Linked DNA regions of Bdellovibrio bacteriovorus. The protein of the gene in region 2 interacts with the protein of the main gene of each other region in a pairwise test. Links are inferred from orthologs where the notes say so. Each region holds a gene or a part of one and is shown on either strand. Other genes may lie near its edges.

Region 1 (15,808 bases), 270 kb from region 2 along the record:
ACTTGCACGAACTGGAACAGTGGCTGGCGGAAAATGATCATGTGATCAAAGAGCTGACCACGGCCGTTTTTGCTTCGGAAGCCCCGCACATCACTGACTTTTATCCGGCGGAAAAAATTGATCTGGGTCGCGCCAAAGCGGGCGAACAGATCTTTAAAAACAACTGCGCCAAGTGCCACGGGAACTATGAAAAAGCCTGGAACCTGCCACATGCCCTGGTGCTGTCGCCCGCGGAGCGCCTGAAAACAGTGGAAGTCCGCTACAAAGAAAAAACCCCGGTGGTGAATGTTGGCACGGATCCCTACCGCCGTCAGGGGATGAAGTCTTTGGAACAACTGAATGACCTTGAGATCTCCAAAAAGAACGGCATCGTGATCAAAGCGCAGGAAGGCTATGTGCCACCACCACTGGTGGGCATCTGGGCCCGATGGCCGTACATGCACAACAACTCGATTCCGAATCTGTGTGTCCTGCTGACTCCGGCAAAGAAGCGTCCGTCGATTTATTACTCCGGCGAAGCGCTGAACAAAGACACCGACTATGACTTCGCCTGCGGTGGCTACCCGATAGGCGACAAAACACCGAAAGCGTGGAAGACACGCGAGCATTTGTACGACACAAGAAAAGCCGGCATGGGCAACATGGGCCACGATGAAGGCATCTTCATCAAAGATGGAAAAGAAATTCTTTCCGCCGAAGACAAATACAATCTGATTCAATTCCTGCAGACACTCTAAGAATCTCCGCGTGAGTGTTTCCTGATTTTCCTGCAAACACGGGCGCTTATTGGCGCCCGCTGTTCAATCCCTAAACACAAGCCCTCATCGGATTTACCGCGAATTTCCGGCAAATGCGTGATTTCCCGTACTGAGACACCTTGGCACTGTTGCTGCAATACTCCCCAGCCAGTAACCAAAACACATTAAACCCTTTTTAGGAGTGCCCATGAAAAAGTCCGTTATCGTTGCGTTGTTGTTGTCCGCTACTATGGCTCAAGCTACTGAGATTTCTCAGGTATACTCTGCTTCTGTGACTTCCACAGTAGACTCCATCCTGGCGATTCCATTGATGACTACAGGTGGTGTTGTAGCGACATCGGCTTCTATCTCTGGTCAGACTTTGAAACTTGTTGTTGAAGCTAAAGAAGATGCCGCAACGATGGTTGCTTCTGATGGCGCTATCCGTGGCGTCTCTTTCCAAAAAGCTGTGGAAGCAATCCGCGCTGAAAACCCAAAACTTCAGGCTTCCGATCTTGAGATCGCTGAAGGCATCTTGAAGATGTAATTCGCGCTTTATCTCCTCCTCTTCTCTGGAAAAGGGCTGCCGCAAGGTGGCCCTTTTTTATTTTCAAATCAATCACTTAGGTCCCCATAGTCTGGCACTGAATTTGTATTAACTTTCAGAGCAGGGCTTGGATTTTCCAAAGTCCGGGCAGGTTTGTCTCATTTTGAAACAAGGAGAGCCCGATGAACAAAGCAGGATTGATTGTCGCCGCGATGCTGATGGCTTCCAGCGCTCATGCTTCATTCAGTTACTCTTTGACTGAGGGACCTTCTGACAAACAGTTCAGACAAAACGCCCAGATCCTGCTAAAACAAGCAGAACAACTGCTGCCGGCTTCGATCAAATCCCAATTCAAAAAACCACTGGAAGTCCGATTTGAAAGCTTAAAAGAAAACGGCGATCACGCCTTGGGAAAACTGTCCTGGGGCAAGGTGCGCATTGATTTGAAGGCCGTGGCAGAAATCCGCCGTGGTGAAAACAACGCCACCCGCATCAACCGCACTCATAAAACCTTCTATCGTGAGATTCTGGCCACAGTGGTTCACGAAACCATTCACGCCTATGACAAACTGAATGTGCATGATGCCGATGAATCCCGCATGATCCGCATCTGCAAAGAAGAAAAAGACGATCGCCAGAACAACCAGACCAGCCCCGAGTGCCGTCCTTACGAAAACATGTATCGCAGTTATTCGCAGAATCCTTATTTCACGATGATCGCAGGTTTTGTCGACAGTGATGAATCGTGGATGAAACACCGCAGTCCTGACATCTATGAGCTGACCAGCGCCTTTGAGTCCTTCCCGGTGAACATGGAATACTTCCTGATGGACCCGGACTATGCCTGCCGTCGGCCTTCGCTGTATCACCTGTTCCGTTCCAAATTCAATCACACACCATTCCCGAACAGTCGCTGTCAGGTGCCTTTGAACTATGTGATTCCAGACTTTAAAGGCAAAGACAGCCCTCTTCGCAGTATCGATCCAAGCCGCATCTATCAGGTTCATTATCTGCTGGCGGCCGAGGGCGAAGCCATGATGAGCGGCTGGGGTCATTCCATGTTCCGTCTGGTGATGTGTGCTCCGGAAAGAAAAGAGGTCGGTCCTGACTGCCTGAAAGATCTGGATCAGCACATCGTGCTTTCTTACCGCGCCTTTGTGAACAGCATTCAAATCAACACCCTTAAAGGTCTGACCGGGGACTATCCATCCCGTCTGTTCCTGGTGCCGATGCATCAGGTGATCGAGGAATACACCAAGACCGAGCTGCGCGATCTTCGAAGTGTGCCGATGAATCTTTCCCGTGATGAAATCCGTCAGTTCGTGACCCGCACAATCGAAACACACTGGTCTTACGATGGCCGCTACTATTTCACCTCGAACAACTGCGCGGTGGAATCACTGAACCTGATGAAGGGTTCTTTGTTCCGTCCCGAGCTGATCTATCTTCAAACCAAAACCCCGATTGGTCTTGAAAAGGATCTGTTGCGTCTGAAGATTGCCGATAACCGCGTTTTTGCCAACCGCACTCAGGCCATCAACACCGGCTACCTGTTTGATTCTTACCGTGACCGTTATGAAATGAGCTTCAAGGTTCTGAAAAACACCATTGGAGTTAATCAAAAAGATTTCCGCGAGCTGCTAGCCCTGACGGCTGCCCAGCGTGGCAGTCTGTATTCCCGCATCAACAAGCTGGAAGGCAAAACCCGCCGTAAAGCTGCGGCCGCTATTGTATTGCTGGAAAACGGTGCTCACCGCTTCCTGACGGCGGCGATCAAGGCGGATCTGACCCAGCATGTGATCAGAGAAGAAAAACAAGCCGCCAAACGTGGCGAGACCACCCGCCAGAAAGAAATCGTGACCGCGCTGACTGAGATCAGCGACATGTTCTCGCAACCAGCGGCCTTCCTGAAGGGTGCGGATGGTTACGGTTTGCCAACTGAACAAGACTGGGAACAGGTTCAGCGTCTTTCCTCGCACAAACAAAGCCAGGGATCTGACATCTATGATGAAGTGCAAAAGAATGTGGAAAGCCTGATCAACTCGGCTCAGATGAAAGAAATTGAAGCTATTAAAAAGAACGTGGAATTTGCGCTTAGCTTTATGCGCTCCATTTAACCCAAGGGACAGACAGATTTGACGATGAAAAACGCCAAGCTGATACTTACATTTGCAATGATGCTGACGTCCCTGACGACGCAGGCGAACTCGTTCTTGGAAGAGCGCGAGACCTATGCCCGCGGGATCATGGTGGCCACCGACACCCGCGATCAGGCCGACTGCCAAAGAACCCGGGATCAGATCCGAACCTTTATGCCTTTGGAAGAGGATCTGTGCGCCGTTGATGAACTCAACCCCATCAGTGTTGTGGTGATGACGATTCCAATTGATGAGTGGGACTTTATGGGCGAAGTGGACAGCTCGCGCAGGGCTGAAAGATCGGCCCGGGATTCCAATGTCGGCTTCGTGCGCGGCGGACGCACAAGTCTGTTGTTCCTTCTGCCTTCAGCCCGGGAATCCAACAACATGATCCGTGTGGCCGTTCGTCGGGACGCGGCCACCGTGGCGCAAGTGCGTGTGTCGGATCTTTCGATGCTTCAGGAAATCAAACGCGGGCACACGTTTGTGCATTTCATTCTTAGAAATATTCCCCGTCATCTGAGTGATGAGGACCGCGAAGCCAGCGACCGCATCATCCGCCGCGTGCGCCTGCGCTCTTCGTCGATAGAAGGCATGGCCAAAGAAAAATCCATTCTGCAGTCGTTGAATATTGTGGATAACATCAATACGTCAATCAACGAACCGGCAAGCCCGGACCGTTTCGAGATGGGTTTCTTTTTGCCGGAAGGCCTGTGCCTGTCTTTGAAAAAGTGCCTTAACAGCGAGGATGACGACAGTTTCTTCCCGCTAAGTCTGGGTTTCTCGTTTAAGATTCGGTTCTAAAGACGATACGCCGGGTCTTTGCGATAGTGGGCGAAAGGATCATATTCGCCCACCGCCAGGCGCTTTCTTTTGTTGTACTTTTGCCATCGATCAGCCAGGGCAAAGGGGTCGTAATGAATTCCGCCGGAAAGCAGATGATCCTGCAGATTCGTCGCCACCGGCTTTTCTTGGGTGGCGCGGGTGAAATTCAGCACCGGTTTGCCAAACTCCCGCTGCTTGCGAAAATTCAATGAATGCGAATCACTCAGGAATTCAAACTTGGCCTGGAAGATGGTGCTTTCTGAACTCCACTTCAGCTCGTTAAACTGTTCTTTCAGGGCCTTTCTTACGGCGCGCACGGCATGCACTTTCAAAACGGCATCTTCAGAAAAGGCGCGCAGGGATTTTTCCAGCAGATAACCTTTTGCATCGACTTCAAACTGCAGCATCACGGTGCCGAAGTGATTATACTGGGCCAGAATAGAATCAAACATCAGCTCGCTGTCGATGCGTTTAAAGACTTCGCGGTGATAATCCCAGTTGTCGGTGTCAGCAAAAGTATTGGCGCTTTCCAGCGCATAAGTGGCGCGATCCCGGAAGTCTTTCTGGGGACCTGCAGAGTTTACGGCGACATCCTCGCGATCACTGAAGTCATAGGTTTTAAACAGGGACTTGGTGATTGCCGCTGATTTCGCGCCCTCAAGTCTCGATGCTCCGGAAGGGATCCCTTTTTTCGGGCCTGCGGAAGGCACTGGGGATTTTTCAACAACTGCAAATTCCACCGGGACAGGATCAGAACTGGTGGGCGCTTGGACAGGCACGGGTTTTCCCAACCACAGGGCTGACAAAGCCAGGGCATGAATCGCGACAGAAGTGAGGATCCATCTAGCAGAGTGCATGGAAAAAACGCTATCCCAGGATTCAGTTCGAATATAGAAGAGCTTATAACCCCATGCGGCAATTTTCCGTTGACAGCGCCCTTTCCGGCCTCTATTTAAGGGCCATCCAGGAGATCTAAGATGAAGAAATTATTGGTTTTTGCCTTGCTGGCAGCCAGTCCCGCGTTCGCCGGTCGTATTGATGAAATCCAGATCATGACCACCGAAGATGTCGAGTTCACCCTGAATCTTTGGCAGAACCGCGAAAGCTATCAGATCACCTACCAGAACTTCACCACCCCGTCCGAAGGTCACGATCTGGCCGTTCAGACAAAACTGGTTGTGAACACCGCAAACCAAGGAAACCAAGAGTGGACATGTGTCACTCAATTCGTTAAAACTCCTAGGTTCTTTGAGATTACTAAAACAGTTTGTCATTAATAAACAAGGAGACACCATGTCTATCGAACAAACATTCTCTATCATCAAACCAAATGCCATGAAGAAAAACGCTATCGGCGATATCGTGAGCATGTTTGAAGCTAACGGCTTGAAAATCGCTGCTGCGAAAATCACCGTTCTTACAACTGCAAAAGCTGAAGAGTTCTACGCTGAACACAAAGCACGCCCATTCTTCGGTGAGCTTGTGTCCTTCATGACTTCCGGTCCGGTTATGTTGATGTGTCTTCAAGGTGAAGGCGCAGTTTTGAAAAACCGCGAAATCATGGGCGCTACTGACCCTAAAAAAGCCAACCCAGGCACAGTTCGCGCGAAATTCGGCGACAACGTGGGTGAAAACGCTGTTCACGGTTCTGACTCTCCAGAGTCTGCAGCTCGTGAATTGGCTTTGTTCTTCGAAAAACACGAAATCTGCAACGTTTAATCGTTCACAGATTCAAATTTGAAATTAGCGATATAAAATGTCTGCGAAATCAAACCAAAGGGGAGCGAAAGCTCCCCTTCTTGGTTCAAAGATCAAATTGAATATTGAAAAACTCGCCATTGGCGGTGCTGGAGTCGCTCGACACGAGGGCATGGTTGTCTTCGTTCCTCAAGCAGCGCCCAATGAAGAAATCCTGGCGGAAATCACTCTGGTAAAAAAGAACTTCATGGAAGCCCGCGTGGTCGAAGTTCTGTCCGCCAGCCCTCATCGTCGCGAACCACCGTGCCCGGTGGCGCACACTTGCGGCGGCTGCAACTGGCAGCACATCACCGAGGAAGAACAGCGCCGCCAAAAACACACTCTGGTTCTGGAAACGATCAAGAAGTTCAACCGCGATCTGGAATTCAACTATCTGCCGATCCAGCCCAGTCCACGTGTGCTGCGCTATCGCAACCGCATTCAGCCGAAGTTCAAAAACGGCCGCTTCGGCTTCTTTGCGCGCAATTCCCACCAAATCGTGGAAACGATGGACTGCCTGATCACGGAAGAAACCCTGACCGACAAGTTTGCCGAGGTGAAAGCCTGGGCCGAAAAGAAAAATGCGAAAGATCTTCAGCGTCTTGAGATGTACATCGCTGAAGAAGGCGATGTGCGCTACGGCCTGATCACGGACGAGGATGACGGCATCGGTTTTTCTCAAGTGAATCGCTTTCAGAACGAAGACCTGCTGCGCACGGCTTTGGACTGGGCGGGCGACGGTCCGTACAAAAAAGTTTATGACCTGTATGCGGGTGCCGGAAACTTCACCTTCCCCCTTGCCGCGAAATACGCCAGTTCAGAAATCATCGGTGTCGAGCTGAATCCGAAGCTCGTGGAGCGCGCCCGCTCCAAAATCACCGATAAACGCATGACCTACTTCATGTCGGACGTGGAAACCTACATGCGCCGGGCCAGCATCGGGAAAGATGATCTGGTGGTCCTGGATCCGCCGCGGGCCGGAGCCAGTGAATACACCATGCAGACCCTCGCCGCCGCCCAGCCGCGCAAGATCATTTACATCAGCTGCCATCCGGTGTCTTTGGCTCGGGATCTTAACTGGTTCTTTGCTCAGACGCAGAAAATGGGCATCAAGTACAAGCTCGACCGGGTGCAGACTTTCGAGATGTTCCCGCAGACGGATCATGTGGAAACTATTGCGGAACTCAGGGTTGACTCTTAGTCCTCTAATGATACCTTTTTAGCATGCGTAAATGGATTCTCGCTCTGTGCGCCCTGACCATGCTGGGTTGTGCCAGCCGATCAGCACAGGAAAAACAAAAAGCTGAACTTCACCTTCGTTTGGGTGCTGCACACATTGAAAGCGGCAACTATCCCTACGCTTTGCAGGAACTGCTGAAAGCTCAGGAGCTGGATCCGAAAAATCCCGTCATTCAAAACAACCTGGGTCAGGTGTATTTCTATCGCGATCGCTTTGATCTGGCCGAGAAACATCTTCGTCAGGCACTGGAATTTGAGCCGCGCTATTCCGACGCCCGCAACAATCTGGGCCGCGTGCTGATTGAAGAAGGCCGCTACGCCGACGCAGAAAAAGAAATTCGCACGGTGATCAATGATCTGACCTACGGAAATCCGGAAAAAGCCTACATCAATCTGGGACTGGTGAAATTCAATCAAAAAGAGTACGGCGCTGCCCGCACCGCTTTTGGCAAAGTCATGGACACACAAACGGACGACTGCGTTGCCAACACTTATTACGGCCGTACATTCTTTGAGGAAAAGGACTATGGTCGTGCTGCCGAAGCTTTGGATCGCGCCATCGGGTTCTGTCAGAAGATTCTGTTCGATGAGCCCCACTACTACAGTGCACTTTCCTACTATCGTCTGGGCGAAAAATCCAAATCTGTCGCCCGCTTTGAAGAGTTGATAAAATATTATCCCACCGGTAAGTACCGCGACAAAGCCAAGGGAATGCTCAGTTTGATTCGAAAGGGACATTAATGAAAAAGACCGGAGAAATTCTAAAGAAAGCCCGCGAGGAAAAAGGCCTCTCCCTGCACGAAATTGGTCTTTCTTTGAAAATCAGCAGCAAGGTTCTGAAAGCCATTGAAGAGGGCGACGAAACCCAATTGCCGGCAAAGACCTTCCTGCGCGGCTTTGTACAGAGTTATGCCAACTTCCTGCACTTGAACTCCGATCAGGTCCTTGAAGTCTTCTACGAGGAAATGGGTTCCACAAAACCAAAGCCTTACATTCGCCAGACTGACGAACCCAAAGCGGCGGCCCCGGCCGAACCCGAGGCAAAACCGGCAACAGCCTCAACCGAAGTGACTGCCGAAACGACAGCGGCTCCGGAAGCCACGGTCACTCCGATTCGCAAGACTCCGCCACCAACCAGCTCCAATCACGGAATGCAGTCCCTGAAAGAAAACAAGAACACCAAAACCTATATCATTCTGGGTCTGGGTGTTGTTCTGGTCGGCTTGATTCTGTTTACAAAAAAAATGATCGACAAGTATTCCAAGGAAGCCGAAGTTCCAAGCGCCGAAGTGGCACAAACCATGGAAGGCGCAACTCCGGTGGTGGTCGACACCTCCATTGATGGCGGCACTTTGACGGAAGTGGAACCAAACACCACTCCCGGTCCGTTGGGCAACCTGACGACGGCACCAACGCCTGCGGCACCGGTGTCCTCCACAGCAACCCCTGCAGCGTCTCCGACTCCGGCAGTGTCCACGCCGGCGACCCCGGCGGCTTCCCCGACCGCAACGCCGAAGCCGACGACAACTCCAAGTCCTGCTCCAACAGTCACTCCGTCGCCGACGCCAGTGGCTTCGCCGTCTCCAAGCCCGACACCCACTCCGACTCCGAAACCTGAGGCTGGAAAGCCTGTTGAGCTGATCGTTGAGGCACTGGATTCTGTGGAGATCGAGTACTCCGCTCCAAACGGCAAACCACAAAAGATCCGTCTTTCTGCAGAGCAGGTTCACACCTTTAAAAGCAAAAGCGGTCTGAAGATCAATTTCTCCAACGGTGGCGCTGTGAATCTGATTTTGAATGGAAAAGAAATCGGCATTCCGGGTGATCTTGGTAAACCAATCCGTCTGAGCTACTAATCTTGAAAGATCTATTCCGCATCTGGTGGATCAGCCTTCTGGTGAAACTTGTTCTGTCAGCACTCATCCCGTTGAGTGCTGATGAAGCTTACTACTGGGTGTGGGCGCAGCGCCCGCAGCTTAGCTACTTCGACCATCCCCCACTGGTGTCCTGGCTGTTCTATCTTGGACACTTCCTTGAGCCTTTCATGCACGCGGTCCGCTGGCCGGCAGTGATTCTGGGCCACGGTTTACTGGCAGTATGGTTCTATATCCTGAAAGACAAGATCGACTTTGATAAAATCAAAGTTTGGACCTATCTGGTGCTGTTCTCCCCGCTTCTGGGATTTGGCTCTTTGATCGTAACACCGGATCTGCCGGTGATGTTCTTCTGGTCCCTGGCCATCTTGTTATCCCTGCAGGCTCTCGACAAAAAAGCTCTTTCCAGCTACCTCTGGCTGGGTGTGGCTTTGGGTCTGGGATTCTGCTCCAAGTACCACATCGTTTTGTTCGTGCCGTGCCTGCTGGCGTATCTGACCCTGGAAAAACGCTGGAAGGATGTGCGCTGGAGCGGGGTTTTGCTGACTCTAGTGTCCGGCCTGATCTTCTGCACGCCGGTTCTTTTGTGGAATTATCAAAACGACTTTGCGTCGTTTGAATTTCAGATCAAACACGGCCTTGAAAAAAGCTCTTACAATCCGGAATGGACACTGTCCTATATTCTGGGACAGATCCTGATCGTGTTCCCGCTGATTTTCTGGGCGGCCCTGCGTGCGAAGGTTCCCACTACCCTGCGCTGGCTATTTTACTTTGGCTGGGGGCCACTGCTGTTTTTCCTGTTCACGTCCTTCCGCGCTTTAGTGGAGGCCAACTGGCCGATCATCGCCTATCCGGCGGTGCTGGCGTTGGCCCTATTCCATCCTAAAGTACAAAAGTGGACCAAGGTGTACATGATCTTCTGGGGAGCGATTGTCGCTGTTGTGCTCGCCACCCTGTTCACTCCATCTTTGCGCAAACTCAGTGACAAAGTGGAAGAACCTTATGTCTTCCAGGAACTGAGCACCGTGGCCAAAGAAGTGAGTCCACTTTACGCCAGCAGTTATCAGATGGCGTCCTCACTTTGGTATTTCAGCAAGGTTCCGGTGTTTAAGCTCAAGGGAATCAGCCGTTATGACTTCTTTGACACACTTCCCGAGGCCGAACCGCAAGGGAATGTTTTTTATTTGGTGAAGCGCGAGAGAAATGGTTTACCAAAGTGGATTTCCGAACAACAATGGCAGATGAAAGAGATTCGAAAAATCTCTCCTGACTTTGTCCTGTTGGAATTCACAAGACCATGAAAGTAATTGCGACTCTTTCTTTTTTACTGGTGACCTTCTTCTTGTACGGATTTTATCTGAATCAGTACGAACTGGCTGTGGTGCCGCCACAGATCACCTCGCAACATTCCTCCAGAAACCTGTATGACTACAAAGGTGTGCTGAACGTGCACACCGATCTTTCCAGTGGTTCGGCCACTTCAAGTTTTGTCATCACGTCGGCAAAACTTGCCAACCTGGATTTCATCTTTTTCACCGACTACAATATCTTCAACATCCCGACGACGTTTGAATCCTACCATGGAAATCTGCTCGTCTTTAACGCCGGCAAGTACAGCTATCTGGATTCACGGCTTATCTACTATTCCCTGAATCAGGAAAGCATCGGCGCAAACCTTGGCGACGCCCAGGTGAAGCTGTCCGATCTGCTTTCACAGAAAACCGGCGCCAGCAAAGACACCCTGACGATTCTGGCTCATCCCTACAAAGCGGGTTATTCCTGGTCCGGTGAAATTCCTTCGGGTCTTGATGGATTTGAGCTTTTGAACATGAAAAGTCTGATCAATCGCGCCTGGGCGGAATCCAAGGTCTCTACCATCTGGAGTCTTTTGATTTACCCTTTCAATCCGCGCCTGGCGTTCATTCGACTTTACACCGAACCCACGGATGAAATCGCGCTTTTAAACAAACTCAGCCAGCAGCGCAAAGTGGTTGTTTATGCCGGAACTGAAGCCTCGGCGCGGGCGATTCCACTGGCGAATTATTTCATCCGCTTCCCAAGCTACAAACGCAGCTTTGAATTCATGAGCAATCACGTGCTGCTGAAATCCGAACTGACCGGAAGCTTCAACAGTGACCGCACCAAGATCTTCAACGCCATTAAAAACGGAAGCTTCTATATTGCACTGGACACGCTGGGTGACCCGAAAGGGTTTTCCGCCACCATCGAAGACGGCAGTCACAGCCACATGATGGGTTCAGAGGTGAAATTCAGCAAAAACATGAGTCTGAAAGTGACTCTGCCCGCGAAGCCTCAGGACTTTTTTGAAATCATGATCATCAAAGACGGCGAAGTGGTGGCAAGAAAGAACGAACCTGAAACGGTGTTTGAGCTGAAAGAGCCCGGAACTTATCGCGTGCAAGTGCGGGTCAGTCCGATGCTGCCCATCCCGGACGCCAAAAAATGGATCACGTGGATTTACACAAACCCGTTCTACGTTCGCCCTTAATCATCTGCTAGTGGAATTTCAACCGTGAGCCCGTCCACGGGCTCGATCTGACAGGCCAGCCGCTCCGAAGGCTGAAAGCCCCGGTCCTCGGCCATCTCCTGCTCCAGCTCATTGCGTGGAGGCAGCTTTTCCAGCCCCTTCACCACGAAAACCCGGCACGTCCCGCAGGTCGCGTTTCCGCCACAGGTGTGGTTCAACGGCACCTTCGCCCGCAAGGCCACATCCAAAACGGAATGATCCTTTTGACTCACTGAGACATCAATATTTTCAGGCAAAAAGCTTATAATTTTTCCAGACTTGGATGACACAGTCAGGAACTCCTTCACGGGGACACTCTTTAGTTGAAACAGCCCCATCCATTTTGTATCAATGTTTTTATGAGATTCATAGCTTTTGACTTAGAGACCACTGGTACAGTTCCTGGAGTAGATCAAATCGTAGAAATCGGTGCCGTTCGTTTTATCGATGGCCAGCCCGAGGCGATCTTTGCCACTTTGATTGACCCACTTCGCCCGATTCCGCCGGGGGCTTCCGCCGTGAATGGTATCTCTGATGATATGGTTAAAGGCAAACCCCTGATCGACACCATCCTGCCGGCCTTTGCTGAGTTCTGCGGTGAAGATGTGCTGGTGGCGCACAATGCTCCTTTTGACTCCCAGTTCCTGATTGCTGACATCAAAAAGCATGAAACCACAGCTCCTCGCGGAGTGATTCTGGACAGCCTGCCAATCGCGCGTAAGGTCTTCCCGGGTCTTCCGAACTACAAACTGGGAACTTTGGTTCAGCATTTGAAAATCCCAACTTCCAACTTCCACCGCGCTGAAGAAGATGCGACTTATCTGGGCCACATGTTCAGCCAGATGATGAAAAGAATCTCGATCGGCGGACAGGCCCCGCAGGTCGGAAACCTGATCGCCCTGACCGGCAAACCCGAACTGCGTTTCCCGCAAATCGTGCGCCAGCCAAAACAAATGGACTTCTTCGGAGGTCTTTAAGAAACGGCCCTTCGGGGCCTTTTTTATTTCTATCAGCTCAAGGAGTTTTAAATGTCTAAACTCGATGCCCGAAGGCCTTGATCGTGTTCTGAAGATGCTGGCCGAAGCCGAGTGCCGGGGCGCCATCGCCGGAGCCCAGCGCGAGTGCATCCAGCTTTGCAAAGATGTCTCTGTCTGTGCGAAATAAAAAAAGCCCCTGCAAAGGGGCTTTTTAGTTTCTAGATTTCCCGCGCCCGGTGAGCCACCGGATATCTTCTGCCCCGGCCGAACGAGTGCTGCGACACTTTCAGAATCGGCGGCGCCTGCCAGCGCTTGAATTCCGTGCGCATCAAAACAGGCAACAGCCATTTTTCAGTCGCTGATTTTGCCGGACCTGATTTTTCCACCAAGTAAGTCACAGCCTTGTCCAGGTCATCGTACTCAGGCAAAGAGTCCTGATCTTTCTGGTTCGGACGAAGTTCCGCCGATGGTGGCCGGTCAATGATCTCTTGCGGAATCACTTCACCTTGTTTGTTATAGTATCGGGCCAGAGCATACACTTGCGCCTTGGTCAGGTCCCCCAGTGGCGCCAAACCACCGCACATATCCCCGTACAAAGTGGAATAGCCGGACGCATATTCACTTTTGTTTCCTGTCGTCAGCAGCATGCTGTTTTCTTTGTTGGACCACGCCATCAAAGTCAGGCCACGCAAACGCGCCTGCAGATTTTCATTCACGATGCTAAAACCCTCAAGACCCAGGCCCTTGTTCAAAGCCTTCAACACGGACTCATACATCGGACCGATTTCGACAGTTTTGAAATCCACGCCCATATTGGATGCCAGATCTTTTGCCAAAGTCAGACTTTGTGGAGCATTGAACGGACCCGGCAACCCCACACCCACAACATTCGCAGGACCCAGGGCATCCACCGCCAAAGCCGCCACAACAGCGGAATCAATGCCGCCGCTAAGACCCAAATGAACTTTTTTAATGCCGGTCTTTTCACAGAAATCACGGATTCCCAACACCAGCGCACGACGAAGTTCTTCTATGGCTTCAAGTTTGGGATTCTTGTTCCAGACTTCCTGGGTGTTAAGATCAATCACGTTAATGTCTTCACTAAACTGCTGGCAGGTCAGAAGTTTTTTGCCTTTTTTATCCAGCACGAAACTGCCACCATCAAAGATGATCTCATCCTGCGCGCCCACCAGATTCACATACATGATCGGAGCATTGAAATACGCCGCCGTTTTCTGGGTGACATATTCCCGCTGCTTCATCTTGCCTACAAAGTAAGGCGAAGCGCTCAGATTGATGACCATGTCGATCTTTTGTTTTTTAACTTTGGAAAGGGGGTTTTCACGGTAAGGCGAATTCCCTTTTGCATCGGGCCACGCCCAGATGTCTTCACAGATGGTCAGGAAGAACTTCTTCCCTTTCCATTTGAAATAGTTTTTCGACAAATCGCCGGACTCAATAAAACGGGCTTCATCAAAGACGTCACCCGTCGGCAGAAGCTGTTTATGGAAGAAGCGCGGCTTTTCACCTTTGGCAATCAAAGCGGCACTGTTGAAATAGGGACGCCCTTTTTTTGCCGGGTTCTTGGTGATCAGGCCCATGATCACGCCGATATTTTTAGGAAGCTTTTTTATCAGGTCTTTGAATTCGGATTCTTGTTTGGCGACGAGCTTTTCACGCTCCAAAAGATCAAACGGGTGATAACCAAACAAGGTGCATTCAGGGAAGACAACCAGATCACATTTTCTTTGCACGGCCTGGTTGACGAAATCGAGGATCTTTTCTTTGTTAAACTGAAAGTCCGCAAGAACTGGATTTATTTGGGCGACGGCGATTCTCATTCAATCGTTATACGCCCAGAAAAGCCATCTTGGTAGCCGTGCCAGTGATTAATTTCAACTTCTGGATACTTCCAGCAATAGTAGCCATCCCCATTGTCAAAATCAGCCATCCACAGGCCCTTGGGCTCGCCGCCCAGCTTTTCGATTTTAACCTGCCAGCGGTCGATAACGGTGTTGATCTGGGTTTCAATAACCGCCACCGACGGGTGGCTTTTATCGGAATAGGCATCGATGCGGTTCAGGTGCTGTTTCACCTCACGGCAGGCCTCTTCGGTCATACGGTAAATGACGGGAAGCAGTTTGCGTGCTTCATCCAAGCTGAACGTTTTATTGCGATTGATTTCAATCACATTTTCCAAAGGAACTCCCCCATCACTGAACAGATAGGCTGTATCCTTTAAAGAATGTACTGTTTCAAGAAATTAACGACATGACAGACAACTTAAGAATTTCTATGAAGAATTTCTAAACGCGACGCAGACTATTTTTCAAAACTCTTCGACATTTGCAGTGCCTGACCGCCCAAGAACACCACCAGCGCCAGAATGATGGCGACGATGAACAGGATTCTTATAAAATTTCCAATGGTGAAAGGTTCTTCCTCTTTTTCAAAGGTTTGGACTGGCGGTTTTTTCACCGCCAGCTTCTTCACCGGAGGAGTCAAGGACTCTCCCGTAACAATCGAGGCTTTTCCTTCGCCATTTGATTTCTTTTCAAGCTTTTTGCGCTCTGCTTCGGTCAACCCCGAAATCGCCACGGAACGGGTTTTAACGGGACGGGGCCCATAGCTGCCACCACTGCTGCCCCGGAAGAATCCACCGCTGCCACCGCCCTCCAGGGCGATTTCAACGACCTTGCCTTGAGCGCCTCCACCGGATTCCACCCCGGACGACGGACGACGACCCCGGTTTATGAAACGACTGCCCCCACGGGACTGAGAACCGGCATAAGTGCCGCCACTGGAACCACTTCCGCTGCCGCCACCGCCATCACTGCCAGAACCGCTGCCTGATCCATCTTTATTGGAGCCCGAACCACTGCCGCTGGAACCCCCGCCGCCACTACCATTCGGAGGACGGCCGTTCGCCCACGTTCCCGCCTGGAATCGGGTGTTGCACCCTTCATCGGCTACGGTGGTGTCTTCACTTCCCACGGAAGGAAGCTCACCCATTTCCAGCAAACATTGCACGTAAGAACCCATGTAGTTTTTGATGAAGGCATCCATGGGTTTGATAATTTGAGACGTCAGCCCGATCAATAATGCGACAATGATCACGAGCATAAGGACATACTCGAGCGCGGCCTGACCTCGCTCGCTGGGTAGTCCAGATGTAAGTTGAGATTTCTTCACTCGTAAGAGCATTTA
Region 2 (15,868 bases):
ACCACCACCGTCAAACGCCGGCTGGAAGCGCCTTCACACAGCTTGACGATCTTGGTGATGTGTTCGGAAAAGTTCTGAACGGATTTAAGAGATTCCCCGGCCTTCACCGGATAACGCAGTGGAAACTGTGCCATCCATTTTTTAAAGGCTTTGGATTTACGAGGCAAGATCTCGTCGTGGACCAACAACAGCTCTTCCCCCAGGTCTGCGGGACGAGGTAATTCTGTGGTGAAGAGCAGTGCGCTTTTTTTCATTATTTTTCTTCTGACAGGTGGGCTTTGGCTTTACCGTAGGAATCAGAGATCGCATCCCACGCTTTGCTCATTCCGTTTTTCATTTCGCCCCAGGCTTTGCCAGAGCTTTTCTTCATCTTCGCCAGATCTTTCTTCATTTCTTCCTGCTTTTTTTCCAAAGCTTTGATCTGATCGTTGTACTCAGTTTTTGCTTCGCCGGTTTTCTTGGAGGCAGCTTCTTTCATCTCGGCGATTTCTTTTTTCATTTTCGCCAGATTTTCTTCCATGTCTTTTTGGAACTGCTCTTTTTGTTCTTTGGTGTAATCAGCCGCAGCAGTGGCTGCTTCAGCGGTTTTGGTTTTCACTTCTTCAGCGGAAGTGGCAAAGGATTGGGAAGCTAGGGACAACACTACAAAAGCAGCAGCAATATGACGCATAAAAGGTCTCCTTACGACGGAGACCAGTTTACAACGGGGCCTTATTTTACTTCAACAATATTGAGCTGATGCTGCTCGGCCTTGACGCTGACAGGCTTCTGATTTTTCAGACTTTCTTCCAGCTTTCTGCGGTAGGTCTCAAAGTTGATGACATCACGATCCAGATAATAGGTTCCGGCTGTTTTCGTAAAGACCACCAGCAGCCCGTTGCCATCGGCACGGATGCTTTTAACGGTGTCTGCGGTGATGGTGGAGTGTTCACTTGCGACCAAACGGATCGACGGACCCGCCTGTGCCGGATTCAAGCCTGTAAAGACGGGTGCCACGAAAGCCACCATAACAAGCCATCTCATAAATCCTCCTGGTGAATAATTGAGACCTTCTTATATCTTAGCCAAGGTCCCCAGTGAAGACTAGAGCTTTTACCCTTGCAGGCTTGATATAAAACACCGGGATGGATCTATTTTGGACGCCCCCCGAAGGAGTTAAACCAGGTTCCAGTTGATTTCGCCAATACCCTTGGATTTCAGATAGGCATTGGTTTTGGAGAAGGGCTTAGTCCCAAAGAATCCGCGGTGAGCGGACAATGGCGATGGATGCACAGCCTCTAGCACCAGGTGTTTTTTACGATCCACGAAGGACGCTTTTTTCTGCGCGTAAGAACCCCACAGAATGAACACCAGATTTTCTTTTTCTTCGTTCAGCACGTGGATGATCTTGTCGGTGAACTCTTCCCAGCCCTTGCCTTGATGGGCAGCGGCCTTTCCGTCCTCGACTGTCAGCACGGCATTTAGCAACAACACACCTTCTTGAGCCCATTTGGTCAAGGAGCCACTTTGTGGAATGGTCGCGCCCACGTCGTCGTGAAGTTCTTTAAAGATGTTTCTAAGAGACGGAGGAAAACGAACGCCGTCTTGCACAGAAAAACAAAGTCCGTGCGCCTGACCGGGGCCATGATAAGGATCCTGCCCGACGATCACCACTTTCACTTTGTCAAAAGGAGTCAGATTCATCGCCGCAAAATAGTCATCGCCACGGGGATAAATCGTTTTACCCGCCTTGTATTCAGCAGATAAAAAGTTTTTCAGCTTCTTCATGCGCTCGGTTTCAAATTCGAGGTGAAGATGCTGCTTCCAAGATGAGTCTAATTTGATTTCTGACTTAATATTTTCCATCTCAATCTGACACAGGTCTATGGTCCAGGTTCGGGATTCTAATGCAAACCTATTCGATTTCAAATTATTTTTTCGGTGCCAGTCTTCTTGACCAGACAAAATTCGACCCCATTGTTACACTATAACTACGAGGAAAAGGAGGCCGCCTATGACGACCCTTCTCAACCCCACCATTGAGCTTATTGAGCAAAATCCTGAGGTTAAGTCCTTTATCTACCAGCAGATCGCAGAGTTTGAACACTTTGTGACTCCACAGACTGTGGTTGCGGTAGTAGCCCGGGATCCCCGAAAACTTGCGCTCCAGTATGAAACAGACGGGCGCGAATTCACCCGCGAGGGTCTGAAGAAACTGTATCGTATTGCCATCGTCTTAAACGAGGGCGGCGCGAAGGCCGAGGCTGAAGGCGTCCACGAGGATATCTTCGAAGCCATTAGGCTTGCTAAAGACAATCTGATGCAAAAGCTGGTGGCGATTCAGGATTCCGTGGTCAGTCAGCAAGACCGAATCATCGAAATCAATCATTACTTGCAACATCCGGTTCTTCATTAAGATAATGGGGCTTCTGCAAGGAGGCCCTGATGTTCAATCCCAATATGCCTTACCGCAGCGTTGGCCGTTGCGGTCTTAAAATCGGCACCTATTCTCTGGGTGGATGGACCACCTTTGGTGGCACCGTCAAAGACTTCACTTCCGTCCGCAGCATTCTGCGCCTGGCTTATGAAGCCGGAATCAATTTCTTCGACATCGCCGACATCTACGCCAAAGGCGAATCCGAACGCATCATGGGCGGAGCTTTAAAAGATTTCCCGCGCCACGAGCTGGTGATTTCATCAAAAGTCTTCTGGCCGATGAGTGAAGACATCAACGACAAGGGTCTTTCCCGCAAACACATTCTGGAATCCGTGAACAAGTCATTGCAACGAATCGGTACGGATTATCTGGATATCTATTTCTGCCATCGTTATGACCCGGAAACCCCGGTGGAAGAAACAGTGCGCATCATGGATGATTTAATTCATCACGGAAAGATTCTGTACTGGGGAACCAGCGAATGGACCGCTGAACAGATTCAGGAAGCCATGGACATCTGCGACAAGGGTGGTTACTACAAACCGCAAGTCGAACAGCCGCAGTACAACCTGCTTGTGCGCGACAAGTTTGAAACCAATGTGCAACCCAAAGCCCAACAACACGGCATGGGCCTAGTCACCTGGTCGCCGCTTGCGTCTGGCATGCTGACCGGAAAATACGACAAGGGCGTCAGCGAAGGCCGCCTGTCGCGCATCGACTGGTTGAAGGACACCTTCTATACCGAAAAGAACAGTCAGCGCGTGTGGGAACTTAAAGGCATCGCCGACAAACTGGAATGCAGCCGCACGCAATTGGCACTGGCATGGACCGCCGCCCAACCGGGAGTCAGCAGCGTGATCCTGGGCGCAACCAGCATCGAACAACTGCAGGAAAATCTGGGCGCCTTGAAGGTTGAAATCACACCAGAGATCGACAAAGACATTAAAAAGATTTTCGCTTACTAATGAGACAAACAAAAGGCTGCCGGGAAATCCCCCGCAGCCTTTTTCTTTCACTACTATTTGACTGTACCCGCCAAAATAAATCACAGAAGATAGAACCATGCCCACCTATAAAGAAAAATCAGCCATATTTTTCTACCTTATTATTCTACTGGTCCCGATCGTTATTTTATTCGATTACTCGTTGGATCAATGTATCGCGAGCGGGTTAGGTACTTGGGAAACTACATGCGGCCCCGAAGCTAAGACGCATGTCCTATATTCATTTATTATTTTTCCAGCATTTGCTGCATTATCGTGGATCGCCCATAAACGAAGTGGAAAGAACAACAACGAGACCGACCAATAACGGGAGTTTTAATTGAAAGAAAAAGTTATCCTCACCCTGATGATGCTAGCTCTAGCTTCTTGTTCAAATGTACCTACGCGCGAAGAACGATTGGACGCGACGGAAAAAGCGACCAACCGCACGCTCGATCAAAATCAAGGTGCTTTCAAGTCCTGCATCCAAGATGCAGTAAAGAGATCGCCGGGCCTGGATGGAAGAGCAACGCTTGTTTGGATTCAAAATGAAGATGGCTTTGTAAAGAATCCGCGCATTCGCGAAATGAACTTCAAAGATCCTGCATTTGAAGACTGCATTATCTCCAAAATCAAGGCGATGAAGTTTCCACCTTCCGCCGAAGACTCCCGAACCAAGGTCAGCCTTGAGTTAATCGTGAAATAAGATTAGCGAGTCTACCACCCCATCGCGGGAATTTTACGATACCCCGACGGAATCTCCGAGTTCTCGGTCTTGATAATGATCTCATCACCTTCGGTCTCGAACTCATCCGGGCCGAGGGTCAGACTTAGGCGGAAGTCGCCTTTGTATTCCAGATTCAGTGGCAGGAAACCTTTTGGTTTGTCGTCGATTTCCAGTTGACCTTCAGACACGTAGCCCACAGGTGGCACGCGGTTCAGGCGGGGATTTTTGATGGTGATTTTAGTGGTGACACTGCTGTTGGCTCTTTCCAGAACGTCGGTGGTTTCATCCACCACACTCAGAATGCACTCCAGATCCAGCACCAGGCTGTTGTTGTCATGCACAGCCTTCATAAGCTGAGACTTTTCAATCTCCATCATCAAATACTTAACCAAGGAACCCCTCCAGAAACATCGGCAGTATTCCATAACGCTTTGGCAGCGACAAGATTCACCGCGAAAGCCGCTGTCACCTGTCTGAACCTTGAGCAGTCCGGAATCTTTTTCAGGCGCCTCGGCCACCATCTGGAAGGCCCACGGCCTTTAAGGTATAACCAGCGCTTTCAGGAGTACCCATGAACCGCCTGCTTGTACTTGCCATGCTTTTGTTCCCGGCCCTGTCCTGGGCCCACAACTGCCAAGAGTTTCTGACATCCGACTGGCCCGCTGACGAAGGTTACGCCTGCGAAGTCACGAAGCCGGATCTGGCCAAACTTCAAATGCACAAGGTGGAAGTCTGTATTGGTTCGGTGCCTTACCGTGATGGCCAGCGCTACGCCAAAGCCGAACTGAAGTACATCCCGCTTTCCCAATATGAAAACATCTATAACCGCTCCGAGGGTCTTCACACCAAGTTCCTGAACTCCACCTACATTCACGCCTGGGCGGGAGAAGAGATGCAGGAATCCCCAGAGTTCCTGACCATGAAAGCCCTGGAAGAGGGCTCCACCTTGACCTACACCCCGGATGTCCTCAATCAGCTTCAGTTGGACAAAAGATCCCTGCAGGCCCGCCTGACTGTTCAGTCCCGCGAAGCGGCTTTGATATTCCAAAATGAGTGGAAAAAAATCTGGGACCTGCGCCTGAAATGCCAGAGAGTTTTCTGAAAAAATCTTAAAAAGCAGGGCTAAAAACCGCCCTGTTTCCGATAATTTGTCGAATATGACACCTCCGCACCGCGCAAATTTGTTTGTATACGGTTGGTTTTCATTAAGTTGTTGCAACCACGGAATCTTTTGGAAATAACTTCATAGTGTTTCCCCGTATATGCTGCGAATAGGGCGCAGCGTTTCTACCAGGCACCTCAAATGCCTGACTATGGAGGTTCTTTGTGAAGTTGACCGCAGTTTCTCTTCTGGTGCTGGTATCCACGCTTTGTGGGCAATTCGTTTTTGCAGCTCCTTCTTCCGGCGATGTTCCTTATTATGGCGAAAAATTCCACCACGATCTGGCTTCCGGAATTTCCAACGACGATCTGAAAAAGAACATTCAGTTTGTTCTTCGCAGTTTCCACCTTCGTGTGAACGGCAGCTACGATCAGATCGTGAACGGCTGCAGCGGCGACAACTGCTATCAGCATGTTTCTCTGGGTTACGACGGCGCTCGCACCTTCCTTCTGGGTTCTTTCTATTTGGTTGATGAAGGTCACGGGGACTATGCCGTGAAGGACGTTTACTGCGACTCTATCCGTGGCTCTGCTGATTTCCGCGGCGGCAATGCTCCGGCTCCGGGCAGAATTCCCGATGGCAACATTGTGAACACTGAGCACACCTGGCCGCAATCCAAGTTCTCTGGCCGCCACAACAAGAGCATGCAGAAAGCTGACATGCACCACTTGTATCCTACTGACAATGAAATGAACTCTATCCGCGGCAACAACCCATTTGGTGAAGTTGTTCAGGACAGAAAACCCCTGAAATGCAGAGTATCCCGTTTCGGTCGCGCAGCTCAGGGTGGCGCTGACGTGTTCATGCCACCGGCAAATCACCGCGGCAACGTGGCTCGCGCTTTGTTCTATTTCTCTGTAAGATATGACCTGCCAATTGATTCCCGTCAGGAAGCGACTTTGCGCAAGTGGTCCAAAGAAGATCCAATTGATGATGAAGAAATCAGCCGCAACGACGAGATCCACAAGATGCAAGGGAACAGAAACCCGTTCATCGATTTCCCGGGTCTTGAAGATTCTATCGGTGATTTCTAGAAAGCCCTGGAACTAGTGTTCCAAGGCGACAGGTAAAAAGCTCGTTGGAGAGGAGGCTGTGGAAGTCTCCTCTTTTTTTTGCTCTGCAGAGGTTTCGTATTTCACCAGCGTCCCGATAATATCCTGAAGCTGATCAAACGGCGCCAGATTCGGCGGCAGATTGTCTTTCAGTTCCATCGTCAGCACCGGTGTTGAACGCTCGACCCACATGTAACGACCCAAGGACCCAGGGTAGTTCCCCAGGGACTTCCAAGGAAGGTAATCAAACTTGGGCGGAGATTTCACTTTCGGTCCGTCGTAATCCAAAACTTTGAGCGGTGTGTGAACAGATACGATAAAATCCGGCTGGAAGTCACCAAGGTGCTTCATCGCGCACTTGGTTTCTGGCTCACTGCCACCTTCTTTACCCGGGAAACGGCGTGGGTTGGAGCCCGTAGAACGCCTCCACGCAGTCAAAGCCCCCGCATCCCAATCTTTGGTTGGGAAGTTGCGGTTGATATCAATCTTGTTCGCGTTGTAGCGGGTTTTGTATTTCACGCCATCCGGGTTCAACACCGGAATCACACGCCAGGAATTGCGCGGATCGATGCCTTCCAGACGCTCCATCCAGTAACGGCCCACGGTGCCTGCCGGCGTTTCATCTCCGTGAATCATACTGAACACCAGAACCTTTTTGGCTCCAGGGGTGGAAGAGATCTTTTCATAATGATAGATAGGCCGGCCTTCCGCACTCACGCACTGAGTGTCGATTTGCACCTTGGCACAAGCCTGATGCAAAAGCTTGTCGTCCCAAGCGCCCGGAAATTTTTTGAGCTCATTGATACAGTCTTGCTGAAGATCAGGGAAGTTCGCCTTCGCCCCAACAACTGTCATAAGGATCGCGCTAAAAATTAATGCTTTCATAGTCCTCTTAACCACTCAGCAATCATTATCGCTGTGTCTGCGAATTCTCTCAAGATGAGAAAGTGGCTTTTTTTGAATCAAGCTGAGAATCCTTACAAATTGACTAAAGTCTTGCAGGCTTTCGTCCGTAAAAGAAAGGGTGTGACCATTAGGACTCAGTGTGGAGGCAAGTATGTTGAATAGAGGTAGTTTTAGTTTCGTAGCGATGCTGGTAATCAATCCCGTCGTGATACTGTTTTATCAAAACTGCTCGATGGCGCCAGTAAGCCACGCAAAAAACTCCACACCGATCCCTGTGATCACCCGCCAAGTGGCTTCCGAGTCACAGCCCGTGATTGCCGATATCAAACCGGTCTGTAAGGACGAAAAGAAAGAATGCCCACGCAACGAATAACATTCGTTACGTGCATATCTGAATTCTTTATATACCTTTTACCTATGATGGTCTGCTTGTTACAACTAGCTCTTGAAGCATAGTTAGAAACAAGGAGGCTTCTATGAAACAAATCACTATCGCACTTGCCGCAATCATGGCTTTGGCAGCATCTCCTGCCCAGGCCTTTTTGTCGTCTCAGGACGAGACCACGCTGCTGGCGACCCTGAATCAGGAAAACCTGACCCCTGGAGTTCATTACAACGACATCCGCTGCTCTGTGCGCAATAAAAAGTGCCTGGTTAAAATGGAAATCAAATCCCAGAAGGCCGGCTGCCTGATTGAGCATATGAACGACGTCAGCGATCTTTATACTGAATCCACCACTCGCGACAACCACGTCCGCATGGTTTTATCCCCTTACGCTGAACAAGCGCTGGCATCTTGCGTGGCGGGTCTGCTGTAAAGCTGGACTTGCCCGTCTTTGGAAGGTCTCCTAGCCTAAACAGCGCTAGGAGGATCCATGCTTAAGTACGTTATCTCAAGTTTGTTTGTTTCCATTCTTACTCTGTCCCAGGCGTCTGCTGCCGACAAAATCAAAATGTATTTCAATAACGAGGAACTGACCAAGGTGATCGAGATTTACTCGAAGGCCACGGGTCAGAAGTTCATTATTGATCCGGGCGTGCGCGGAAAAATCTCAATCTATAATCAAGAGGCTCTGGAGCCGGCTGAAGCGTTCAATCAGCTTTCCATCGCCCTTGCCACCAACGGCTTTGCGATCAGCAAACAAAACGACGTGATGGTGGTGAAATCCGCGCGTAATGTGCAGCGTGATTTGATCGAGGTCAGTTCGGAAGTTCCGTCCGTATTCCCGCAGCGCATGTACACCTGGGTGGCGACGCTGAAGCATGTTTCTGTTTTGGATCTGAATCGCGATCTGCGCATCCTGCCTTCGCGTGATGGCGAGATGAATGTGAATGCGGCGGCCAACCAGATCATCTTCACCGACTGGGCAACGAACCTGAACCGCATCGCTGAAATCCTGAAGGCTGTTGATAAACCGGTGGACCCAGCCACCAAAAAGCTGGTGGATGCTTCCCGCCGCCATCATGGCCCTTCAAACGGCCCAGCGCACAAAGGCCCGGCACCGAAGCATGACGAGGCTGGAAAAGCCCCTGAGAAGCAATAAAACCCGCTTCCAGCGCGAAAAACGACGAAGGACTGGCCCAAGGGCTGGTCCTTTCTTTTTATAAAAATAGGCTATTGACTTACATATAATTTACACTGTAATTTCATATGTAAGTTATGACGATGAAAACGCCCCTCCCACCACTGACACCGAAAGAAAAATCCGTCCTCGAGTTTATCGAGGCGCACATCTTAAGTTCAGGAGTTTCGCCGTCATATCAAGAAATTAAGGATCACTTCGGTCTGGCTTCGTTCAACTCGGTTCAGAATTATCTGAAGCAGTTGACGAACAAGGGATATATCTCAAATCCCCAGAACTTGAAGCGAGCCATTCAGGTGCTCCACTCCGCTTCGGCGGTTCAGGATCAGCTGCAATCGAAAACGGTCTCGACGAAGACAGGATCTCCTCGCACTCAGCTCCTCCAGGCTCGTGACGAGATCCTGTCACTTCCCCTTCTTGGGAAAGTGGCGGCAGGCCAACCTATTGAAGCCATCAAACACGACGAGTTCGTGGACGTCCCCCCTTCCATGGTCAGAAATCCTTCCAAATCCTTTGCGCTGAAGGTGCAGGGCGATTCCATGATTGAAGACGGGATCTTTGATGAAGACATCATTTTGATTCAGAAACAGAATTCCGCCAACAACGGCGACATCATTGTGGCAACGGTAGATAATGAAGCCACCGTGAAACGCTTCTATCTGCGCCCCCGCCCGGAAACTGGGGACGCAGATAAGATGGTGGAATTGCGCCCATCCAATTCAACGATGAAATCCATGTGGTATACCCCTGATGAGGTTGAAATCCGTGGGATCGTTGTCGGCCTGATCCGTAAATTCTAATTAAACTGTAAACAGTTTCATTTATCTTCCAAATTAGACCAATTAATTTGATCGATATATAGGATCAGATCTGAGTCCGTTATCAGTCGGCTGCTATCACAAAGACGGCCAATCTTTCCATTTCTTAGGGCTAAAAAATGCCTCCAGATTACCGGATAGATCAAAATGGCCTGATAAGAGACTCCTAACCAAGAAAAGAGCACCAAAAATAGGATGCTACTCAAATTTTTTTTCTGAGAGCTTTGTTGTTTCATCCTGTATTCATGAGCAAGTTCTGAAGAGTATGGCAACAACTCCCCAGTAAATGGACAATACCACTTTCCAACTGCCTTAAGTCTTTCTTGCAACACGCCAGCCCTAGAGTGCCTCTCATTTTCAAACCACAACACGACCAAGGAGCTGATGACCGCCAACCCGACTCCATAAATATACAATTCAACTATGTAGTTCATGCGTGCCTTTCTAAATATAAATTTTAGTACAAATGCCTTGATGACAATCCGCTCATATAAGGAAGCATTGGAAAACCCTTCTAAAAGGTTTTACTAATAAAGGCTCAAAAAACACTCAAAACCATCGGCAGTATTACTTCATGAGAACCAAGATGCTGAAAGATCGCGCCAATTCCAAACCCAAATAGTTTCCTATCTTAACCTGACCGTGAGGTGGACGAGGGACCAAACTGGAACTGCCAAAATCCACAGTTATAGTTTCCGCATCCTTCGATCCATCAAACTTCTTCAAATACCGCTCAATGTCCTCCGCCCCCAGCCCAACATATGTGCCATTTGAAGAATTGTAGTCCTGCACAAGAACATAGCCTGCCTCGCTAAATGTTAAGCTGGCGTGCCCTGGCATATCCTCATTCTTGTATGAGGATATCTGAATATTAGGCACGGTCAGAAAGATACAGCGTCGTCCATAATGGCGCATGATGGCATCGAAGTCCTTCGCATGACCGCGGTCTGGCGACAGGCGGGCAACAAAGAACATGAACGGAATAGCGTCTTCAGCTATTGAAATGGATACAAGCTTATTAGCTATATTCAATACCTGTCTCTTACACATCTAAAAAAAAAAGGGGGGCTAAAAGGTAGAGGCTACTCAATTTCTGAGCGTCCGGAAGACGCAAACATCGCAATTCTAATAAAGTATGGAGTAAGTGACCCAAAAATTGAGACCAAGATATTCTCGACTCCCGTCTATGACTTTGTTCCATCAAAAAGTCACACAACAACAGTTACAAATAGCTGGGGAAGTAAGGTCGGGGAACTCACAACAACAACTCCCTCCTCATTAAACTACGCCGGACAGCGCACTCACACCGAACAAATTACCACCTTCAAACGTTACATTTCCATGACTGCAATCGACCTTGAGAAATTTACGGAAAGTAAGAAGATCACTCCATTGTGGAAAGTCACTACATCCAGCGAAGGTACATCCAACGATCTTACATCAACCCTTCCTTACCTTCTCGTATCTTCAGAATATTTCATTGAAAGAGATAGCCGTGGCATCTCTAAAGGAGTTAAAGGGCTAGACGACCTGAGAATTGTTCGTCTCCGCAATGAAGTAGACAGTAAAAGATACCTCTCGTTACCACCAGAAAAGGATGAGATTAAAGAATTTGAAGATTTAAAATAGTCCCCCTGGCACTGCCATTGCTTTTACGTCTCCGCGAGTCGTCCATATCGGATACCGCAGCGGGGACGAAGAATTCCCGCTGTTTTTCTAAAATTTAGTTCCAGCTTCTGAAAACTGGGACAGAAAACAAAGGGGATTTAAAATGAAAACCATCCAACTTCTAAGCACCGTTCTTGTTATGTCCATGCTGACAGCCTGCGCCGGTGGTGGCGGCAGTGATTCCAAGGATTCTGCGAAAGCTCAAAGCGTTGATGCCAACGGATACTGCACTCAGGAATACCTGACTTTGTATAATGACGTAGCTCTTGAGTTCGCCCACCTGCAATCCATGCTTGGTGGTATTCCAAATGAACAACTGATCCTGAATCAGATGAAAGAAACAAATGCCTCCTGCAAAAGATTGTTCCCGAAATATGCGGACGTGACCTGTAAGACGGAACTTCAAAACCAGGTTCAGGAAATCGGCAGTGGTATATATAAAGAAGGCTGCCAGATGCTGAAAGAAGGCATGGCTAAACACGGCCTTTAATTTTCAAAAACAAAAAGCGCCCCGTTTCTTCAACATGGGCGCTTTTTTTATTTCCAAATCGTATTGCTTTACGACTAAGGCATGTCGAACAGAATGAACTCTGCGCCTTTACCCCAGGAAAGCTTCAGTGTTTCCACATCCGTGATCGCCGCACCGTCACCTGCCGTCAGGGATTTTGAATCCACCTGCACATCACCTTTAATCACCTGCACCCACAGATGTCTGTGCGGATAGGTCTTGTGATTTTTTTCACCAGCATCCTGGGCTTTTGCCACATACATGTCCACATCCTGATTCATGGTGATGGAACCACCACGGCCCTTGTGCGAAGCCACCAGAATCAAATCACTGCAACCGAAGCTGTCAGCAAAGTTCTTCTGCGCATAGCCTGGCTCTACCCCGACTTTGTCTGGCTTGATCCAGATTTGCAGGAAGTGAGTTTCCTTGCCCGGGATGTTGTTGTATTCAGAGTGACGAATCCCCGTGCCCGCGCTCATGCGTTGCACTTCGCCTGGTTTGATCACGGCCACGTTACCCATTGAATCTTTATGCGCTAGCTCGCCGTCGATCACATAGGAAATGATTTCCATGTCACGGTGAGGATGAGTGTCGAAACCCGTGCCGCCTTCAATGCGGTCTTCGTTTATCACACGTAGCGGGCCATAACCCATGAAGTTTTCGTCATAGTATTCGGCAAAAGAGAAAGTGTGTTTGGAGTTCAGCCATCCGTGTTGAGCCAGACCGCGTTCGTTGGATTTTCTTACCTGAATCATATGTTGCTCCCTTTTTTAAAAGTCGTGTTTGTCTTTCGTAATAGACTTTACGGCTTTCAGACGATAAATAAAATTTGAAAGATTTTATCATCTTGATAGCTTTTAATTATCATGAGGAAACCGTGAATTTAGACCAGCTGGAGTTCATTAAAGCCGTTATCGAATGTGGAAGCTTCCGTGCGGCTGCCGACAGGGTGGGCCGCTCTCAGCCCGCCTTAAGCGTTGCTATCAAGAATCTGGAGGACGAACTGGGCCTTCAGATCTTTGACCGCTCTGAATACAAGGTGAAGCTGACCCCCGAAGGCCAGGCCTTTTATGCTGTGGCAAAGAACACTCTGGAATCCGCCCAATACACCACCCGTGTCGGTATCGAACTGGGACGCCAAAAAGCTGATACAGAACTGCATATTTCCGCCGACCCCCTGATTTCCACCGAAGTGCTGGAGATAATCGCTCTGGAGTGCGCCCGCCCCACGTTGCCGGTAAATCTGATTTTTAGTAAATCCATCCTGCAAGGCGGATACGAACGCCTGCTGGAGGGTGAAATTGATCTTGCGATCGCGCCTTCCCCCAAAAACAGCGAAGATCTGGAAAGTATCTTCCTGGAAGACGTCACCCTGGTGGCGGCCGTGTCGCGCCGTCTGCTGCAGGAAAAACGCAGCCCCACCAAGGACTTCCTGATGAAGCACCCCCAGATTCTGGTCTATAACAGCCAGATCAAACCCAGCAAAGAACCCGGCCACAAGATCTACGTCCCCGATCACCACACCAAAGTGAAAATGATCGAAGGTGGTGTCGGCTGGGGCCGCATCGCCAAAAGCGAATGCACCAAAGAAAAAAATCTGGTGCTGATTGATAAATCCATCGCTTCTGAGACCCATCTTGAGCTATGTTTGGTCCGTCCCAAAAACCGCCCTATCGGCGTCACGGCCCGTTCAGTTTGGAATGCCTTTCAGAAACGGTCCACTCAAGGGAGATAGATATGCAACAGCACACGTCCATCAACTATTCAGATAAAACCAAGTTCTATAAAGAGCTGCACTCCGAAGCCGAAGGCCTGGCCGAAAAAGAATGGTTCGTGAATCTTGCGAACTTTGCAGCCCTGCTGAAACAGCACCTGCCCGAGATCAACTGGGTGGGATTTTATTTGCTTCATAACAACGAACTGCTGCTCAGCTCTTTCCAGGGACTGCCTGCCTGCACGCGCATCGCGATCGGAAAAGGTGTGTGCGGAACCGCGGCAAAAACACTGCAAACTCAACTGGTGGCAGACGTGGATCAGTTCCCAGGGCACATCGTGTCTGATGCCGCCTCTAAATCTGAAATCGTGGTGCCGTTGATTCATAACGGAAAACTGCTGGGAGTTTTGGATGTCGATGCGCCGGTCTTAAACCGCTTTGATCAAGAAGACCAAAAGGGTCTGGAGAAATTTGCAGAGATTCTTTTAAGAAAAACCCAGTGGCCGGAAAAGTTCGCTTAAATGAAGAACCCCACAGCCCGAAACGGACTGTGGGGCTTTCAATGGATTTAGTCTCACACGACGCATGAGGATGCTAATTCATGCGTGTCAGAGTCATCGTTTCTTCTTTGCCGTTAAAATAAACCTTCATATCCGTGCAGGAATATTCGTAACGGATTTCATTATTGGATCCGTCGATATAGCTGATGCTGCCTTCGCTCCAGTGACGGGCGCAGGCGCGATCATACTTCAGACCCTTTGATTTCAGTGCGAACACCACTTTCACTTCGACCTGCTTGCCATTGTTGTCCGGTTCCATAACCCCGGAAACCCCGAAGAAGCCGTCAAACTTGGCGCTGCCTTTGGCGTAAGGCTGAGCCATGTCGTCCGGAGTGTAGGTGTTTTCCCACTGACTTTGCCATTTCCAGTTCCAGTTGAAAGCCACAGGCGTTTTCGCGTGACCATCAACCGTGCCGGTGTAAGCAGAGTTGTAACCCAACGTGCTGGAGGTCTTTTTCACCTCAAAGAAGCCGTTGTAAATATCCGTGAACTCTTCATGGGAAGCGATGTAAGAATTAGAGAAGTCGAAATCATAACGATATCCACCGCCCCAGCCCTTGTTTTCAGCGCCTGCCGCATCTTTGAAGTCCACGATCTTGTAAGCGCCGACTCTTTTCGCGTAACCAGAGTCACCGTCACCGGAAATGCGATCGCAGTTGTATTTCACTTCCAGCGTCAGAGGAATGTCGTCGCCATCCTCGTCCACCGGAGTTTCCGGATTCTTTTTGGTGCAGGAATCAAATGCACCCAGGAACCCCACCGGCATTTGCACCGGGCTTACCGCGTTTTCAGACGGCACCAGACTTGCCAGCGCCGTGGAAACCCCTTGAGCCGTGAAGATCTTTGAAGCCTGCGCCAAGGTGACATTGCCACCAGCCGCTGTCAGAGCCCCACCGCCCCCGCCGCATCCGTTCAGCAGCAGGCCCAAGCCCGCCACCGCAAGAATACTTTTCTTCATAACATACTCCTTTCTGAGTTCGATCTCAGGATTAGAAGTTGTAAGTGATAGAAGCTTGAGTCAGAACGTCGTTACCGTTGATTTGACCGGTTGTGGAACCAGCAACAACACCGTCCAATGCGAAGTTGTTGTATTTCAAACCAACACCCGCAGCGACAGTCGTGTCATTTTTATTTGTGATCACGCCATCAGCCGGAGCCGCCTGATTTTTATCCTGAACACTGCTTAGCAGGAAGCTTTGGGAAACAGACGCACGAACCACCGCCCAGGAAGTCACTTCTGCTTCAACACCCGCGAAGATTGGCAGGTTCAAAGCCGTGATCTCAGAACCCAGTTCACGTTTTGCGTAAGCCAAAGAAACACCATAGTAAACATTCTTGATCTGACGGCTCAAAACACCCACTTCAGCGCCCAGGTCTTTCACGTCAGTGTCACCCGCAGCCGCTTCGTATTTGCCGGAACCCCAGTTGAATTTACTGAAGAAGTAACCAGTTGCGCCCATCTCTTTTTCAAAGTTCAAAGTGATGTAAGGAGCGCCCACAGTTTTGTCGGTGCCAGTCTCAGTCACGGCGATAGCTTCAACCGTACCAGAGAACTCCATGCCGTCGCGGTCCACACCGTAACGAACTGCCAGGTACTGTTCTTTCACGTCAGTGGTTTTGTCTTCAGAGTTGGACAACGCCACAGAAGCACCCCAGCCGTCTTTGGCATAGAACACTTCAACCGGGTTGTTCTGATTTTCAGAAGCTACCGCACCTGCGCGCAGGCTTTGCTGGATCGGGCTCAAGTGACCTACGTATACACCCATGTTTG

What was found.
Region 1: the proteins of ung (region 2) and ndk interact in binary tests that used the Escherichia coli proteins (3 or more experiments, as listed by UniProt). The link is inferred for Bdellovibrio bacteriovorus from one-to-one orthologs.

Annotation. Positions count from the first base shown.
Region 1 is NZ_CP020946.1:111,394-127,201, reverse strand. What follows is about bases 4,435-7,253. They hold ndk (nucleoside-diphosphate kinase), read left to right. Parts: upstream 4,435-5,540; coding sequence 5,541-5,966; downstream 5,967-7,253. Other genes in these bases: B9G79_RS00560 (tetratricopeptide repeat protein), read left to right, coding at 7,209-7,253; B9G79_RS00565 (class I SAM-dependent RNA methyltransferase), read left to right, coding at 6,064-7,185; B9G79_RS00575 (hypothetical protein), read left to right, coding at 5,225-5,524; B9G79_RS00580 (hypothetical protein), read right to left, coding at 4,435-5,104. Also shown: B9G79_RS00600 (cytochrome c), read left to right, coding at 1-737; B9G79_RS00595 (DUF2388 domain-containing protein), read left to right, coding at 946-1,284; B9G79_RS00590 (DUF7844 domain-containing protein), read left to right, coding at 1,467-3,401; B9G79_RS00585 (hypothetical protein), read left to right, coding at 3,426-4,226; more of B9G79_RS00580, read right to left, coding at 4,223-4,434; more of B9G79_RS00560, read left to right, coding at 7,254-7,964; B9G79_RS00555 (helix-turn-helix domain-containing protein), read left to right, coding at 7,964-9,079; B9G79_RS00550 (ArnT family glycosyltransferase), read left to right, coding at 9,082-10,398; B9G79_RS00545 (hypothetical protein), read left to right, coding at 10,395-11,606; B9G79_RS00540 (2Fe-2S iron-sulfur cluster-binding protein), read right to left, coding at 11,603-11,932; B9G79_RS00535 (3'-5' exonuclease), read left to right, coding at 11,984-12,601; B9G79_RS18450 (hypothetical protein), read left to right, coding at 12,666-12,788; B9G79_RS00530 (NAD+ synthase), read right to left, coding at 12,820-14,442; B9G79_RS00525 (DUF2203 domain-containing protein), read right to left, coding at 14,439-14,792; B9G79_RS00520 (hypothetical protein), read right to left, coding at 14,924-15,724. UniProt on the Escherichia coli protein: Major role in the synthesis of nucleoside triphosphates other than ATP. The ATP gamma phosphate is transferred to the NDP beta phosphate via a ping-pong mechanism, using a phosphorylated active-site intermediate.
Region 2 is NZ_CP020946.1:375,191-391,058, reverse strand. The notes cover bases 1-2,879. They hold ung (uracil-DNA glycosylase), read right to left. Parts: upstream 1,846-2,879; coding sequence 1,156-1,845; downstream 1-1,155. Other genes in these bases: B9G79_RS02005 (aldo/keto reductase family protein), read left to right, coding at 2,425-2,879; B9G79_RS02010 (hypothetical protein), read left to right, coding at 1,994-2,395; B9G79_RS02020 (hypothetical protein), read right to left, coding at 712-1,023; B9G79_RS02025 (hypothetical protein), read right to left, coding at 254-670; B9G79_RS02030 (3-dehydroquinate synthase family protein), read right to left, coding at 1-254. Outside these bases: more of B9G79_RS02005, read left to right, coding at 2,880-3,381; B9G79_RS01995 (AgmX/PglI C-terminal domain-containing protein), read left to right, coding at 3,740-4,105; B9G79_RS01990 (hypothetical protein), read right to left, coding at 4,117-4,518; B9G79_RS01985 (hypothetical protein), read left to right, coding at 4,698-5,228; B9G79_RS01980 (endonuclease I family protein), read left to right, coding at 5,453-6,322; B9G79_RS01975 (M14 family zinc carboxypeptidase), read right to left, coding at 6,335-7,225; B9G79_RS01970 (hypothetical protein), read left to right, coding at 7,398-7,619; B9G79_RS01965 (hypothetical protein), read left to right, coding at 7,723-8,064; B9G79_RS01960 (general secretion pathway protein GspD), read left to right, coding at 8,122-8,790; transcriptional repressor LexA, read left to right, coding at 8,913-9,629; B9G79_RS01950 (hypothetical protein), read right to left, coding at 9,647-10,081; B9G79_RS01945 (FHA domain-containing protein), read right to left, coding at 10,215-10,679; B9G79_RS01940 (hypothetical protein), read left to right, coding at 10,989-11,276; B9G79_RS01935 (hypothetical protein), read left to right, coding at 11,419-11,805; B9G79_RS01930 (pirin family protein), read right to left, coding at 11,880-12,578; and more genes. UniProt on the Escherichia coli protein: Excises uracil residues from the DNA which can arise as a result of misincorporation of dUMP residues by DNA polymerase or due to deamination of cytosine.